Loktanella sp. M215: one gene and its partner. The protein of the gene in region 2 interacts with the protein of the main gene of each other region in a pairwise test. Links are inferred from orthologs where the notes say so. Each region holds a gene or a part of one and is shown on either strand. Other genes may lie near its edges. The genes, in order: ftsZ and rlmN.

Region 1 (7,578 bases), 1.3 Mb from region 2 along the record:
CGCAGCCTCTTCCCCCGCCTGCGGGTCCAGCGCGTCGAGTTCAGCGGTCGCGTGGCGCAGATAGTCCTCTTCCTGCCGCACCTCGGCCACCCGCGCTTCGGCCGCGTAAAGCGCCTTGCGGGCGCGACCGAGTGCTGTCCAGAGGCTACGCACCGCGTCGATCTGCGGACCGAGACCGGCGTAGGTGTCCAGCATGTCGCGGTGGCCGCGCGGGTTCAGCAGGCCGCGATCGTCGTGCTGGCCGTGCAGTTCGACCAGCGTGTCCGACAGGGCGCGCAGGATCTCTCCGCTGACGCGGCGGTCGTTGACCCAGGCCGTCTTGCGCCCCTCGCGCGTGTTGACCCGGCGCAGCAGCAGCGTGTCGCCCACCGGCAGCCCCGCTTCCTCCAGCACCGCGCGGGCGGCGTGGTCTGCGGGCAGGTCGAACTCTGCCGTCACCTCGCCCTGATCGGCGCCCTGCCGCACCAGTTCGGCCCGGCCCCGCCAGCCCAGAACGAACCCGAGCGAGTCCAGCAGGATCGACTTGCCCGCCCCGGTCTCTCCGGTCAGCACGTTCAGCCCCGGCTGGAACGCAAGCGCCAGCCGGTCGATGATCAGCATGTCATGAATCTCGAGAGCGCGCAGCATCAGGTCATCCGCCGGGGGCGTGTCCCGCCTGTGATTACAACCATTCGCCGCGCACGACCTGACGGTAGATCGACGTCAGCCAGCTGTCGCCGCGCGCTTCCATCGTCAGGCCCTGCCCGGTCAGCAGCGCATAACTGTCCTGATACCAGACGGTCGACGGGAAGTTCGCGCCAAGGATCGCACCGGCGGTCTGCGCCTCGTCCGTCAGGCCCAGCGACAGGTAGGCCTCGACCAGACGGTGCAGCGCCTCGGGCGTCTGCTGGGTGGTCTGGAACTGTTCGACGACGACCCGGAACCGGTTCACCGCAGAGGCATAGTTCTTGCGCTTGAGGTAGTAGCGCCCGACCTCCATCTCCTTGCCGGCAAGGTGATCGAAGGCCAGATCGAACTTCAGGATCGACGCGCTGGCGTATTCGCTGTCGGGATATTGCTCGATCACCGCGCGCAGCGCCTGCAGCGCCTGAAAGGTCAGACCCTGATCCCGGCCCACGTCGTCGATCTGGTCGTAATAGGACAGCGCCAGCAGGTACTGGGCATAAGCCGCATCGCTTTCGGCCGGATAGAAGTCGAGGTAACGCTGTGCCGCAGCCCGGCTGTTGGGATAATCTCGGTCCTTGTGATAGCTGTAGGCCTGCATGATCAGCGCCCGCTGCGCCCATTCGGAATAGGGATACAGCCGCTCGATCTCGCCAAAGTAGTAGGCAGCATCGGCGGGATCGCCGGTCTCGACCTCGATCTCGCCCTTTTTATAGATCTCTTCAGCGCTGTAGGCGTCCAGCGCGCCCGGCGTCTTGCTGATCGTGCTGCCGCACCCGGCCAGCAGCGCAAGGGCGAGGACAACACCAAACCGTGCCCGCGCACCCGTGCCGATCAAGCTGCCTGACATGGAAAGTCCCCGCAAATTCTGCCTGTTGGGGATGTGGCATCCCCGGTTGTTCGTCGGTCTAGCAGAAAACAAACGGGGGCAAAATGCCTTTTGACCGGGTTGCATCAGTTGTGCGTCAATCGCGACCGTCCGGTGTCAGGCGACGGCGTGCAGGTCTGCGACCGACACACCGACGCCCGGCAGGCGCGCGGCAATCTGCGCGTCGCAGGTCACGGGGCGCCATGCGTCCGGGTGCGCGAACAGCGCACGCAGCAAGGCGTTGGTCAGGTTGTGACCAGCCTTGTAACCGGTGTAGCGGCCCAGAATCGGCAGCCCGGCGGTGTAAAGGTCGCCCAGCGCGTCCAGCATCTTGTGCCGCACGGGTTCGTCCGCGTGACGCAACCCGCCCGGCGTCAGCACCCGCGCACCATCGACGACCACCGCGTTTTCCATCGTCCCGCCTAGCGCCAGCCCATGACTGCGCATGTCGTCCACGTCCACGTTGCGGCAGAAGGTCCGGCTGTCGCTGAGGTTACGCACGAAGCTGCCGTTCGCCATGTTCAGCGTCTTGTGCTGGTGGCCGATGGCGGCATCGGGAAAGTCGATCTCGAAATCGATCTGCAGGCTGGTCGCGGGGCGCAGGCTGGCCCACGCGCCGTTGTGATCGACATGGACCTCGTCCAAGATCTCGATCGCGCGCAGGGGGGCTGCCATCTGGGTCAGGCCGGTGGACACGATGCCACGGACAAAGGCCGCGGCACTGCCGTCCATGATCGGCACTTCGGGGCCGTCGATGTCGACAATCACGTTATGGACGCCACAGCCCGACAGCGCCGCCATCAGATGTTCGATGGTCGAAATACTGACATCACCCTGCGTCAGCCGCGTGTTCAGCGGCGAGACTTCGACATTGTGCCACAGCGCCGCAATCCGCGCGCCCTGCCCCGCCGCGTCCGTGCGGACGAAGACGATGCCGGTGTTGGCGGCCGCCGGACGCAGCGTCAGCCGGGCGGGCGCACCGGAATGCAGGCCGCGGCCGTCGAAGGTCAGAATGGAACGCAGTGTCGTTTGCATGGGCTTCAACGCCTCGATCTTGATCTTGTTTCAGTCTTGCTTTGTTAACGCATCAGATAGAGGCAGGGCGGCGCGCCCGCAATTCACACATTGCAACGATCTGAAACATCCCTTCGCAGCTGCGGCAAGTCCATGTTTCACAAACGAAAAAGGCCGCCCCATGGGGGCGGCCTTGTCGCGTTTTTGTTACGCCGTAGGGCGCGATCAGTTGGCCTGGCGACGCAGGAAGGCGGGAATCTCGATCCGCTCCTGATCGGCATCGGCCTGCGGGTCGGCACGCGGCTGGTCGCGCAGGGCGCTGACCTGCGGTTGCTGGCGCGGTGCCGGCTGCGCCGGTGCCTCGCCCTGACCGGTCATGCGGTTGATCAAAGAGTTGATGCCGAAGCGGGGCTTTTCACCCTCGGCAGCACGGGGCGCCTGTTCGGTCACGCGCGGCACACCACCGGTCCGCGGTTGACGGCCGACAGCCGCCTGCAGACGGGCCATCGCCTCTGGCGTCGGGGTGCCGGGTGCCGGCGCGCGGGGTGCGACAAAGCTTTCAGACGCTTCGATTTCCGGCTCGGGACGGGGACGGTAGGCGGGCGGCGGCAGCGCGTCGTCGTCTTCGTATCCGGTGTCCTGCATGTCGGCGTAGTCGTCCTGCGGCTGCTGGCGACGGTCATCTTCCATGCTCTCGAACAGGGACCGCTCCTCGTGGCGCGGGGCGGACTGACGCTCTTCCTGACGCGGAGCGGGCTGGCGTGCGGCAGGCTGCTGACGCTCGTCCTGACGCGGTGCGGGCTGACGCTCTTCACGGGCGGTGGGCTGCTGGCGCGGTGCTTCGCGGTACTCGGGCTGCGGCGCACGGGCTGCGGCAGGTTCCTCGCGGCGCTGTGCGGGCTCGGGGTTGCGGATCGGCTGGGTCATCGACATCGACCGGCGCGGGACGGGCACATCGCCGGTCTTGGCCAGCGCATCGATACCGGTGGCCACGACGCTGACGCGCATCTTGCCTTCCATGCTGGTATCCAGGGTCGAGCCCACGATGATGTTCGCATCCGGGTCGACCATCTCGCGGATCTCGTTCGCGGCCTCGTCCAGTTCGAACAGGGTCAGGTCGTAACCGCCTGTGATGTTGATCAGAACGCCCTTGGCCCCCTTCAGGCTGATCTCGTCCAGCAGCGGGTTGGCAATGGCCTTCTGCGCCGCCTGCTTGGCGCGGTCCTCGCCCTCGGCCTCGCCGGTGCCCATCATGGCCTTGCCCATCTCGTCCATCACGGCGCGAACGTCGGCAAAGTCGAGGTTGATCAGGCCCGGACGGACCATCAGGTCGGTCACGCCCTTGACGCCCTGATACAGCACGTCGTCGGCCAGCGCGAAGGCTTCGGTAAAGGTGGTGTTTTCGGTCGCCAGACGGAACAGGTTCTGGTTCGGAATGATGATCAGCGTATCGACGACCTTCTGCAGGGCCTCGACGCCCTCCTCGGCCTGACGCATCCGCTTGTTACCTTCGAACTGGAAGGGCTTGGTCACGACGCCGACGGTCAGCACGCCCAGCTCGCGTGCGGCCTGCGCGATGATCGGGGCAGCACCGGTGCCGGTGCCGCCACCCATGCCTGCGGTGATAAAGCACATGTGCGCGCCGGCCAGCTGATCGACGATCTGCTCGATGCTCTCCTCGGCGGCGGCGGCACCCACGGTCGCGCGCGCACCGGCACCCAGACCCTCGGTCACCTTCACGCCCATCTGGATCTTGGCGGTGGACTTGGACTGCTGCAGCGCCTGCGCGTCGGTGTTCGCGACACAGAACTCGACCCCGTCCAGTTCCTTCTCGATCATGTTGTTGACCGCGTTGCCGCCAGCCCCGCCCACACCGAACACGGTGATGCGCGGCTTCAGGTCGTCGTGTCCGGGAAGGGAGAGGTTCAATGTCATGCTCAGTCCGCCTGTCTGTATGAGGGGCCCGTCCCACCGGGCAAATCGGTATTTGGGCTGATATTAACGCGTCATTGGTGTTTCGTCACCCGATATTGTCACAAAAGCAACAAAATATGGTAGGCTCTGCAGTCAGATCAGAGATATTTCGCCGACTGAACTAGATGTAGCGGCCCAGCGAAGAAACTCGCCAAGGCAAGACGCCGAAGTCGGCGTATTCCGGCTGACCCTGCAGCCGCGCTCTGTGTCGGATTGGGATGCCTGCCCGGCCGCCCCGCCTATCGCTGTCCTTCGACCTCTGTCGGGTCATTCCGGTAATTGTAACAGGCCCGAATCATCGCGTCATGCGAAAAAGCGTGTCCCGAACGACAAAAGGGCCCCGAAAGGCCCTTTTTCATGTCACGCATGCGCGAGCAGTCAGCTGTGCGGCGACCAGACCCGCATCCGGCGGACCGAACGTCACGTCCGGCCGCGCCGACGACACCACCACATTGCCAGACCTCGGCCATGCTCTGGCCGCGGATGCGCCCTACCAGTTGTCCTTGAACCACTTGACGGCCCGTTTCAGCGAACGCGCCGGATAAGTCTCGGCGGGGATGTCGAAATCCCACCATTCGTCCTGCGGGTGCGCGGCAAACAGCGCGCAGCCCACGGCACCGGAAAACGCAGGCCCGGTTGCCGCCTGCGGCAGACCCTGCACGCGCATCGGACGGCCCAGACGCACCTGCTGACCCAGGATCTTGGCCGCCAACCCGTCAAGGCCGGGGATCTGGCTGCCGCCGCCCGTCAGCACGATCTGCTGGCTGGGCAAATGTTCGAACCCTGCGGCGTCCAGCCGGGCGCGGACCTCTTCCAGAATTTCCTCGATCCGCGGACGCATGATGCCGATCAGCTCGGCACGGCTGACGGTCCGCCGGTCACGCTCCCAGTCGCCGGTATCGCCGCCGATCTCGATCTTCTCGCGGTCGTCCATGCCGGTCGCCACGACGCCGCCGTAAAAGGTCTTGATCCGCTCTGCCACCTGCATAGGCACCTGAAGGCCCATGCTGATATCGCCGGTCACGTGATCGCCACCCATCCGCACCGCGTCGGAATAGATCATGTGCTTCTTCATGAAGACAGAGATGCCGGTGGACCCGCCGCCCATGTCGATGCAGGCGGCACCCAGCTCCTGTTCGTCCTCGACCAGCGTGGAAAAGCCTGCGGTGTAGGCAGAGGACGCCAGACCCGCCAGTTCCAGATCGCAGCGCTTGATGCAGAAAAAGATGTTGCGGATCGCGGTGGCATCGACGGTCAGCAGATGCAGGTCGGTCGCCAGACGGTTGCCCACCTGCCCCCGCGGATCGGCCATGCCGCTGCGGTGATCGAGGGCAAAGTTCACCGGATGCGCGTGCAGCACGTCGCGGTCGTGGCCGAAATCCGGTGTCTCGCAGGACGCCAGCACCCGGCCGATATCGGCCTCGCTGACCATGCCGTCGGCGACATCGACAGCCCCGTCAAGGCCATAGGACCGCGGGTTGGCCCCGCTGAAACAGGCGATGACATGATCGACGCGGACCTCTGCCATCTTCTGCGCGGCCTGTACGGCGGTGCGGATCGCGCGCTCGGTCTCCTGCATCGCGTCGATCTCGCCAAAGCGGACGCCGCGCGACCGGGTGGTGGCGGCGCCGATCACGCGGAACTGCGACTGCCCCGCCAGCGCGCCGATCCCGTCCATCTGCGGCATCCGGCCCGGTCCGTCGAAACGCAGCACCAGGCAGGCGATCTTGGACGTGCCCACGTCCAGGATCGCGATCACGCCACGCTGCATCGCCGCCTTGCGCACGTTGCGCATCGCACGTTGTGTTTCGTAAAGGTCCCGCATCAGTTGTTCGCCCCTGTCGCCCCTGCGTTGCGTGTCGCCGCAACTGCATCATGTTGTAGTCTCACCGTCGGCCGGCCCGGATTGCGCATGTCCACGACCGAGACATCGCGCGCCAGCAGATCCTGCGTCGCTTCCATCTGCATCACCCGGTCCAAGGCCACCGTCGGTTTTTCCGTCGGCAGCATGATCCGCTGGCCCCGGTCCAGCACCATGTCCCAGCGCCGCTCGCCGATCCGCACCAGACCGCGCACGCGTTCGGCCACCGGGGCCGCCGTACGGAACAGGGCCAGCGCTTCGGTCAGGTCATCCTCTGCCCCATCCCCCGCGATCAGCGGCAGGTCGCGGCGCTCCGCCCGCTGTGCCACATCACCGGCAAAGACGCCGTCCGCATCGATCAACCGCAGACCCGCCGCGGTGCGCCACAGGGCGACGGGCTGGCGCGGCGTGATCCCGATCTCCAGCGCACCACCGTCGCCGACGCGGACAAAGACATCCTTGACCGCCGGCATCTCGGCCACCTTTTTGCGCATCGCCTCCAGATCCAGATCGAAGGACGAAACGGGAAAGACCACCGACACCAGTTCGGTCACGACATCGGCCAGTTCCTCGTCAGCGCCGGTGATCGCCAGACCCGTCACCATGAAGGCGGGGCGGTGCTGGATCGCGGCCTTGGCCTGCGTGTACTGCGCCACGATCATCGCGCGGTTCGTGTCATTCGCGGCCCAGGCCGTAACCATCAGACCCACCACCAGCAGCGGCACACCGACGCGCAGACCCGTCCGCACGCCCGGCGTCAGCATCCAGCGCTGCCAGCGATAGCCCCATTTGCTGGGGGCCGGATCGCGCACCGGACGGGTGCGCGGGCGTGCCGGTGCTGTCATCGTCCGCATGAGGCATCCTCCACCAGCCAGCGACACAGCGCGCCGAAGCTCAATCCCGCATGCGCCGCCTGTTCCGGCGAGAGCGATGTCGGCGTCATGCCCGGCTGGGTATTCGTCTCCAGCAGGATCAGACCGTCCATCCCGCGCGCTTCGTCCCAGCGAAAGTCGGTGCGGCTGATCCCACGACATCCCAGCGCGTCATGCGCGCGCACGGCGTAGTCCATGCAGGCCTCGAAAATGTCCGCAGGAATCTCTGCCGGCACCACGTGCCGCGACCCGCCGGGCTTGTATTTCGCGTCGTAGTCATACCAGCCGTCGGTCAGGATATCCGTAACCGTCAAGGCGCGATCGCC
Region 2 (7,396 bases):
CGACGATAATTGCTGCAAGCCAGCCCATACGACGTTCCTTTGTCTCGATTAGCCCTCCAACAGGGCATTCTGCGACAGAACGCCTCATGTCCGGGGAATGTTCCCGCCATCGTGATCGCTTTGTGAAGGCGGGGCATCGGATTCCACCCAGCGCGATCGCGTGGCCCAGAGGGAGGAGACCACCAGCACGATCTGGATCGGGATGAAGAAGATCAGGAAGAAGACGATGATCGTGACCGGCAGCGGCAGGTTCAGCGCCGACAGGGGCCCGATCAGCAGGGGGAAGGCCACGCCCAGCACCGCCGCCAGACTCAGGGCGTCGATCATCACCGGACCCCAGGCCGCCCACCAGCCGGGCCGCGTGCCCGCAGCGATCCGGCTGCGGGCCAGGGTCCGGCTGAGGATCATCAGGTGCGCAGCAGCTCGTTGATGCCGGTCTTGCTGCGGGTGCGCTCGTCCACCCGCTTTACGATCACAGCACAATAGAGCGAGATGTCGTTCTTGGACGGCATGGTGCCTGCGACGACCACGGAATAGGGCGGCACTTCGCCATAGGTGACTTCGCCGGTCTCGCGGTCGACGATCTTGGTGGACTGGCCGATGAAGACGCCCATGCCAAGGACAGAGCCTTCGCGGATGATGCAGCCTTCGACGACTTCGGACCGGGCGCCGATGAAACAATTGTCCTCGATGATCGTGGGGCCGGCCTGCATCGGTTCAAGCACGCCGCCGATGCCGACACCGCCCGACAGGTGGACATTCTTGCCAATCTGCGCGCAAGAGCCGACCGTGGCCCAGCCGTCGACCATCGTGCCTTCGTCGACATAGGCGCCAAGGTTCACGAAGGACGGCATCAGCACGACACCCTTGGCGATATAGGCCGACCGGCGCACGATGGAGCCCGGGACGGCGCGGAAACCGGCCTCGCGCCACTGGTTTTCGCCCCAGCCGTCGAACTTGGATGGCACCTTGTCCCACCAGGTGCTGCCGCCGTTGCCGCCAGAGATCGGCTCCATGTCGTTCAGGCGGAACGACAGCAGGACCGCCTTCTTGGCCCACTGGTTGACGTGCCACGACCCGTCCGCCTGCTTTTCAGCGACGCGCAGGGTGCCGGAGTCCAGCGCGTTCAGCGTATCCTCGATCGCCTCGCGGGTCTCTCCCGTCGTGGCAGGGGTGATCTGGTCGCGGGCGTCCCAGGCGGATTCGATGGCGGTTTCAAGTGCTGCATTCGACATGGCGACGGACCTCTTGGCTGGTTCTGCGGGTTCGCAAGGGCTATAGACGCGCAAGCTTTGCCGCGCAATCTCAAGGACGTTTCATGCCCGAAGACCACGAAAACAAGTTCCGCCGCTCTGGCGAGGACCGTGCCACCGCGCAGCAGGTGCCCGACACAGCCCAGACCCGCGCCCCGTCCTATGCGCTCGCCTTTGCCGACGACGACTTTCTGGCCCGTCCGGAATTGCGCCCGATCCGGCTGCAACTGGAACTGATGAAGCCCGAGATCCTGATGAACGAGGCCGGGGTGAAATCCACCGTCGTCCTGTTCGGCGGCGCGCGGATCCCCGATCCCGTCAACAAGGCGCAGGCGCGGACCGAGACTCTGGCGGACCTGACCAAGTATTACGCCGAGGCGCGGACCTTTGCCCGGATGGTGACCGAGCGGGCGCTGGCCGATGATCCTTGCGAGAACATCATCGCCACGGGCGGTGGTCCGGGCGTGATGGAGGCGGGCAATCGCGGGGCGGCGGATGCGGGCGGCCAGTCGATTGGCCTGAACATCGTGCTACCGCACGAACAGGCGCCCAATGCATACGTCACGCCGGATTTGTGTTTCAACTTCCATTACTTCGCGATCCGCAAGATGCACTTTCTGATGCGCGCCTCTGCGGTCTGTGTCTTTCCAGGCGGCTTTGGCACGCTGGACGAGATGTTCGAGGCGCTGACCCTGATCCAGACCGGCCGCATGGCGCGCGTGCCGTTCCTGCTGTTTGGCAGGTCTTTCTGGGAAGGTATCATCAACTGGCAGGCGCTGGCCGACGCGGGGACCATCGCGCAGGCGGACCTCGATCTGTTCCGCTATGTCGAAACGGCAGAGGAGGCCCTGGCCGCGCTGGACGACTGGGACGGCAAGGGGACAAAGCGGCGGGATATTCCGGGGCGCTGACAGCACGGATTGCTGGGCTGTTGTCGCTGTCCTGCGGGCGGATCGCGGCCTATCCGGTCAGCCTGATCCTGCTGCGGTTCGGCGTGAAGAACCCGCGCGAGGCCCGAGGCGGCAGGGTCAGACGATGCGGCGCCTGCGGCTGCGCAGGGCTGCGATTCCGGCGAGGGCTGACATCAGCAGCAGGCCCGCGGCAGGCACCGGCACGGCGGCTGGCACGACGGCTGGCACGACAGTTGCGATGGCATAAACGGCGTTCTTGTTGTTGGCGCTGACCGTCGCGGTCGCCACGCTTCCAGGGATTGCTTGCAGGGAAAAGGCCGTGCCGTTGACCGTGTTATTAACGAGAGATGTCGCGAAGAGCGGGACGAAATTGTTCTTGTTCGGCTGGCCGAACAGGTTGAGGACGAGAGCCGCGAACGAGGTTGCGACGTTCGATTTATTCCACCAGACTTGGCTTTGCAGAACGCCCAGGTTGTCGTTGAAACGGCCTGTTAGCGTCGTCACTTCGTAGGTGGTGTTGTCGACACTCACAGTGGCCGCCGAGGCGGAGGTGGCGAGTGACAGGCTGAAGAGGGCGGCAAACAGGGTTTTCATCGAATCGACCTTAATGAGGCTTAACCAACATCGCGGGAGACTGTGGCGGGATAAGGTCGGAAGGGTGGCGTTTTGGCGGCCGAGGTGGCTTTGCGCGGGTCTCTGACGCGGGCGCGCGGAAATACATCACAAAAACCAAATGTTTCGCGTGCGATACATATTATGTAAAACGAGGGTGGTTTGTTAGGATTGGTTAACGAATTCTTGAAATCTCATGCATTTCCGCAATGTCCGCTTTGAGCCCAACGTCCGAAGATTCAGCTTCGCAGCGAACGTCAGCTGGTAGTCGGTGGCAAGATATCTTGAACGACGCCCCGGGTTTCGGGTGGGTTTCTTGGCAACGCGAAGACAGGTGTTTTTGACACGCCCGATTCTGTTGACGGCGTGGATGCCTCTCGCGACGCCATCCACGCCGTCAACAAAGCCGATCATCTCTTTACGTTGAGCTTATGGCGCCTCAAATAGAAGGTCATCAGATAGAGGACAAAAGCCCTGAAAACTTTTATTTTTATGTTCTTTATTGTGATTTCGCTGTCTGCTGTTTTTGCAGTCGAACCCTTGGTAGGTCGCCAGACGGTTACAGTTTCGATTGAGTATATTGATGCTGCCCGTGAGTGTACAACCAGGGATAGCGGGCTTCTTAGCTTATCAAGAAGGTCTTCAACTCCTGTAAAATCGCCGGGTAGCTTCTGTGGATACGTCTATTCAAACTTCGGATACTTTGAGCTTCCGCCAAGCGGGTTTTCCTTCTTCGATCGCAGGGAGAAGCTGTTTGACGCTTTGCGGGGGGGATGTGACGTGGAAATTGTAGTCAGCGGATATGGAACCGATCTTACCCCAGATATTTTCGTGAGTGGCAGGAAGGCAAAGGTTTTACGAAAAGTGGTTCGTGAGATCGGATGTCATTCGTCATAAAGTCCTGATTGGTCAATGGTGACCCTCAGTGTTTCCGCTCTCGAGAGATAGAACAAATTCAGCCGGTATGACTTTGGCGGAACTCCCGGTGTTTGAGAATGCGGAATGGTCTTGTCGCATATTTGCACCGCTCGGTGTGCTCGTTTTGGCCCCTTGGCGTTCGAAGGCCAAGGGGCTTTTCCCTCTCACTGCTGAATGTTGACGGCGCGGGTTTCAAAAGCCGCTGATGACCTCGGAGATCGCCACCTCAGCCTGCCGCCGGGTTGCCCATGACCGACGCTAGATCAGCTCGGCCTTGCTGGTCTTGAAGAACGTCTCGACGGCCGCTTCGTCCGCTGACCAGACATAGGCAAGGAGTCGACTATTTGCTAAAGATCTTTCGCACGCGCCCATTTGCAAGCCTCCGCACGGTGCATAAGGGCCCGGGCGGGCGGTAAGACTTGGTTATCGCAGGTTGACGAGAGGTGAATTACAGCCCCGCGTCCGCCGCGATCTCTTTTCGCGATTTGCGGGCGCGTTCCGTCTCGGACTTCAGCTGGCCGCAGGCGGCCATGATGTCTTCGCCGCGCGGTTTGCGGACGGGAGAGGCGTAGCCGGCCTTGTAGATGATGTCGGCGAAAGCGTGTATGCGGTTGCCGGAGGAGCGTTTGTAAGGCGCGCCGGGCCATTCGTTGAACGGGATCAGGTTGATCTTGGCGGGGATGCCCTCGATCAGTTTGACCAGACGGTGGGCGTCGGCGTCGGAATCGTTCACGCCGTCGAGCATCACGTATTCGAAGGTGATCCGTTCCGAGTTCGAGACCTTGGGATAGACGCGCAGGGCGTCGAGCAGGTCGGCGATGGGCCATTTCTTGTTGATCGGGACCAGCTTGTCGCGGACCTCGTCCGTGGTCGCGTGAAAGCTGACGGCCAACTGGCAGCCGATTTCCTGCGCGGTGCGGGCAATTTCGGGGACCACGCCGGAGGTGGAGAGCGTGATGCGGCGGCGCGAGAGGGCGATGCCCTCGCCATCCATCGCGATCTTCATCGCGTCGCGGACGTTTTCGAAGTTATAAAGCGGCTCTCCCATGCCCATCAGCACGATGTTGGACAACATGCGCGGGCCGTTGTCGCCCGTCCCCTGCCCCGGCTGCGGCCATTCGCCAAGGTCGTCGCGGGCGATCAGGATCTGGCCGACGATTTCGGCAGGGGTCAGGTTGCGGACCAGTTTCTGCGTGCCGGTGTGGCAGAAGGAACAGGTCAGGGTGCAACCGACCTGGGACGAGATGCAGAGCGTGCCGCGGTCTTCCTCGGGGATATAGACGACCTCGACCTCGTGGCCGCCGGCGATGCGGACGAGGTATTTGCGGGTGCCGTCGGTGCTGACCTGACGGGTCACGACTTCGGGCAGCTGGATGACGAAGGTGTCGGCCAGCATGGCGCGGTAGTCTTTCGCCAGATTGGTCATCGCCGCGAAATCACGCACGCCCCAGTGATAAAGCCACTGCCACAGCTGGTTCACACGCATCTTGGCCTGCTTTTCGGGCGTGCCGGCGGTGATGAGCGCCGCGCGCATCTGGTCGCGCGTCAGGCCGATTAGGTTGACGGGACCGTCGGGCACCTTCCGGGGGATGGTGTGGACGTCTTGCGTGATGGGGGCGGTGGCGGTCATGGGTCGGGACCTTTCGGACGGTGAAGCGAGCCTCATATAGGAAAAAGGCCCCGGTTTCCAAGCGAAAACCGGGGCCAGAGCGGTGCAGGGGTGATTTTTCCGCAGAAAAACCGTTATCCGGCGCAGCGGTTGGCGGCCTCTTCCACGGCGGCGGTGAAGCCGAGCAGGGAGAAGGTGTCGGTGGTGATGTTGCCGCGACCGGAGCGGGCCTTCAGCTCTACCTCTGATCCGCGCTTCATCGCGGCGATGACGCGGGCGTCATCCTCTGGCGTGGCGGGCCAGGCATATTCGCCTTCGGTGAACATCTGGAACGCCGTGCCGCCGACACTCATGTCGACGGTCGAGCCGGGGGCAAAGGGATAGCCGCCGGTGAACATGATCTGGCCCTTCACGTTTTCGGACGGGCGGTAGAAGACCATCAGGTAGATATCGCCACGGTTGCCGGTCGTCGGATTGCCGGAGCTGTCGGTCAGCGTGCTGTTCTTGGGCGCCGAGGTGCTGATGCATTCGCGCGGGTTTTCCGCCTCGAACGTGCTCCAGTCCGTGTTCGCCGCCACGAGGTTGTCGGTCGTCGCCTGTGCGCCCGCCTGTGTCGCCATCAGTGTGGCGATCGCCAGTGTCAGACTGCGAAATGTCGTCGTGATCATTGTATATAGGCCTCCAAGCTGCCCTTGCCTCTGTCCTGCCCGCCGTGTGGGTTTTCACAACCTTTTCGTCTGGCGGGTCGGTGTTCAACGCGATAGCCATGTCCCTAGCAAAAAATCGCCCAAACTGCAAAGCCCCGATCCATGCACAAACCCGTGGGGCGGGTGTGACAAGAAGGAACATGCCGATGAACGCATCCGTAGATCTGGTCGACGTCTGGCGCGGCGACATTCTGGAATCCCGCCATCAGGGTCATGCCGTCGTCTGCGGCGCGGATGGAGAGATCGTTCACAGCTGGGGCGATGCCACGGCCACGATCTATCCCCGGTCGTCGTGCAAGATGATCCAGGCGCTGCCGCTGATCGAAAGCGGTGCGGCGGATGCGCATGGGTTGGGGGTCGAGCAGCTGGCGCTGTCCTGTGCGTCGCATCAGGGCGCGCATATCCATACGGACCGGGTGCAGGTCTGGCTGGACCAGCTGGGTCTGGCGGACGGGGATTTCCGGTGCGGGCCGCAGTGGCCGAACGACATCCCCGCCCGCAACGAGATCATCCGCGCCCATGCGGCGCCTTGCCAGATCCACAACAACTGTTCCGGAAAGCACGCGGGATTCCTGACGCTGAACAAGCATCTGGGTGGCGGTGCGGATTACGAGTTGCTCGATCATCCGGTGCAGCAGGCCTGCAAGGCCGCGTTCGAGGAGGTGACGGGCGAGACGTCCCCCGGGTACGGGATCGACGGGTGTTCGGCGCCGAACTTTGCCACGTCCGTTCATGGTCTGGCCCGCGCGATGAGCTTTTTTGCCACTGCCCATGACCGCAGCGATGCGCGGTCGAAGGCCGCCGTGCGTCTGCGCGATGCGATGGCGACGTTTCCTGAACTGGTGGCCGGAGAGACCCGCGCCTGCACCGACTTGATGCGCGCCATGGACGGTCGGGTGTCGATCAAGACCGGGGCGGAGGGTGTCTTTGTCGCGATCATCCCCGAAAAGCGGCTGGGTGTGGCGCTGAAGATAGCGGACGGGGCGACGCGGGCGTCGGAATCCGCGATTGCGGCGATCCTCGTGAAACTGGGGGTGCTGGATGCCGCGCACCCCGCCGCGCGCGCGCGGATGGAACCCGAGATCCGCAACTGGCGCGGCACGCTGTGCGGCCATATCACGCCCAGCGCCGCGCTGCTGTAAGGACTGACCATGACCTTTACCCTTGCGACATGGAACATCAACTCTGTCCGGCTGCGCGAAAACCTTGTGGTGACGCTGCTGCGGGACGAGGCCCCGGACGTGCTGTGCCTGCAGGAATGCAAGAGCCCGCTGGACAAGATCCCGCTGGAGCAGTTTCAGGCGCTTGGCTACGTCCATATGATCGGGCGCGGGCAGAAGGGCTATAACGGGGTCGCGATCCTGTCCAAGCTGCCGATCGTCGAGA

What was found.
Region 1: the proteins of rlmN (region 2) and ftsZ interact in binary tests that used the Escherichia coli proteins (3 or more experiments, as listed by UniProt). The link is inferred for Loktanella sp. M215 from one-to-one orthologs.

Annotation. Positions count from the first base shown.
Region 1 is NZ_WMEA01000001.1:2,171,260-2,178,837, reverse strand. Bases 2,126-5,110 are described here. They hold ftsZ (cell division protein FtsZ), read right to left. Parts: upstream 4,481-5,110; coding sequence 2,771-4,480; downstream 2,126-2,770. Other genes in these bases: ftsA (cell division protein FtsA), read right to left, coding at 5,010-5,110; lpxC (UDP-3-O-acyl-N-acetylglucosamine deacetylase), read right to left, coding at 2,126-2,566. Also shown: DNA repair protein RecN, read right to left, coding at 1-627; GLR48_RS10660 (outer membrane protein assembly factor BamD), read right to left, coding at 662-1,513; more of lpxC, read right to left, coding at 1,649-2,125; more of ftsA, read right to left, coding at 5,111-6,344; GLR48_RS10640 (cell division protein FtsQ/DivIB), read right to left, coding at 6,344-7,234; GLR48_RS10635 (D-alanine--D-alanine ligase), read right to left, coding at 7,222-7,578. UniProt on the Escherichia coli protein: Essential cell division protein that forms a contractile ring structure (Z ring) at the future cell division site. The regulation of the ring assembly controls the timing and the location of cell division.
Region 2 is NZ_WMEA01000001.1:843,413-850,808, forward strand. The notes cover bases 3,234-6,036. They hold rlmN (23S rRNA (adenine(2503)-C(2))-methyltransferase RlmN), read right to left. Parts: upstream 5,325-6,036; coding sequence 4,143-5,324; downstream 3,234-4,142. Other genes in these bases: GLR48_RS04110 (invasion associated locus B family protein), read right to left, coding at 5,438-5,971. Also shown: GLR48_RS04075 (GlsB/YeaQ/YmgE family stress response membrane protein), read right to left, coding at 1-28; GLR48_RS04080 (hypothetical protein), read right to left, coding at 85-408; dapD (2,3,4,5-tetrahydropyridine-2,6-dicarboxylate N-succinyltransferase), read right to left, coding at 408-1,235; GLR48_RS04090 (LOG family protein), read left to right, coding at 1,319-2,164; GLR48_RS04095 (hypothetical protein), read right to left, coding at 2,282-2,758; GLR48_RS04115 (asparaginase), read left to right, coding at 6,157-7,152; GLR48_RS04120 (exodeoxyribonuclease III), read left to right, coding at 7,162-7,396.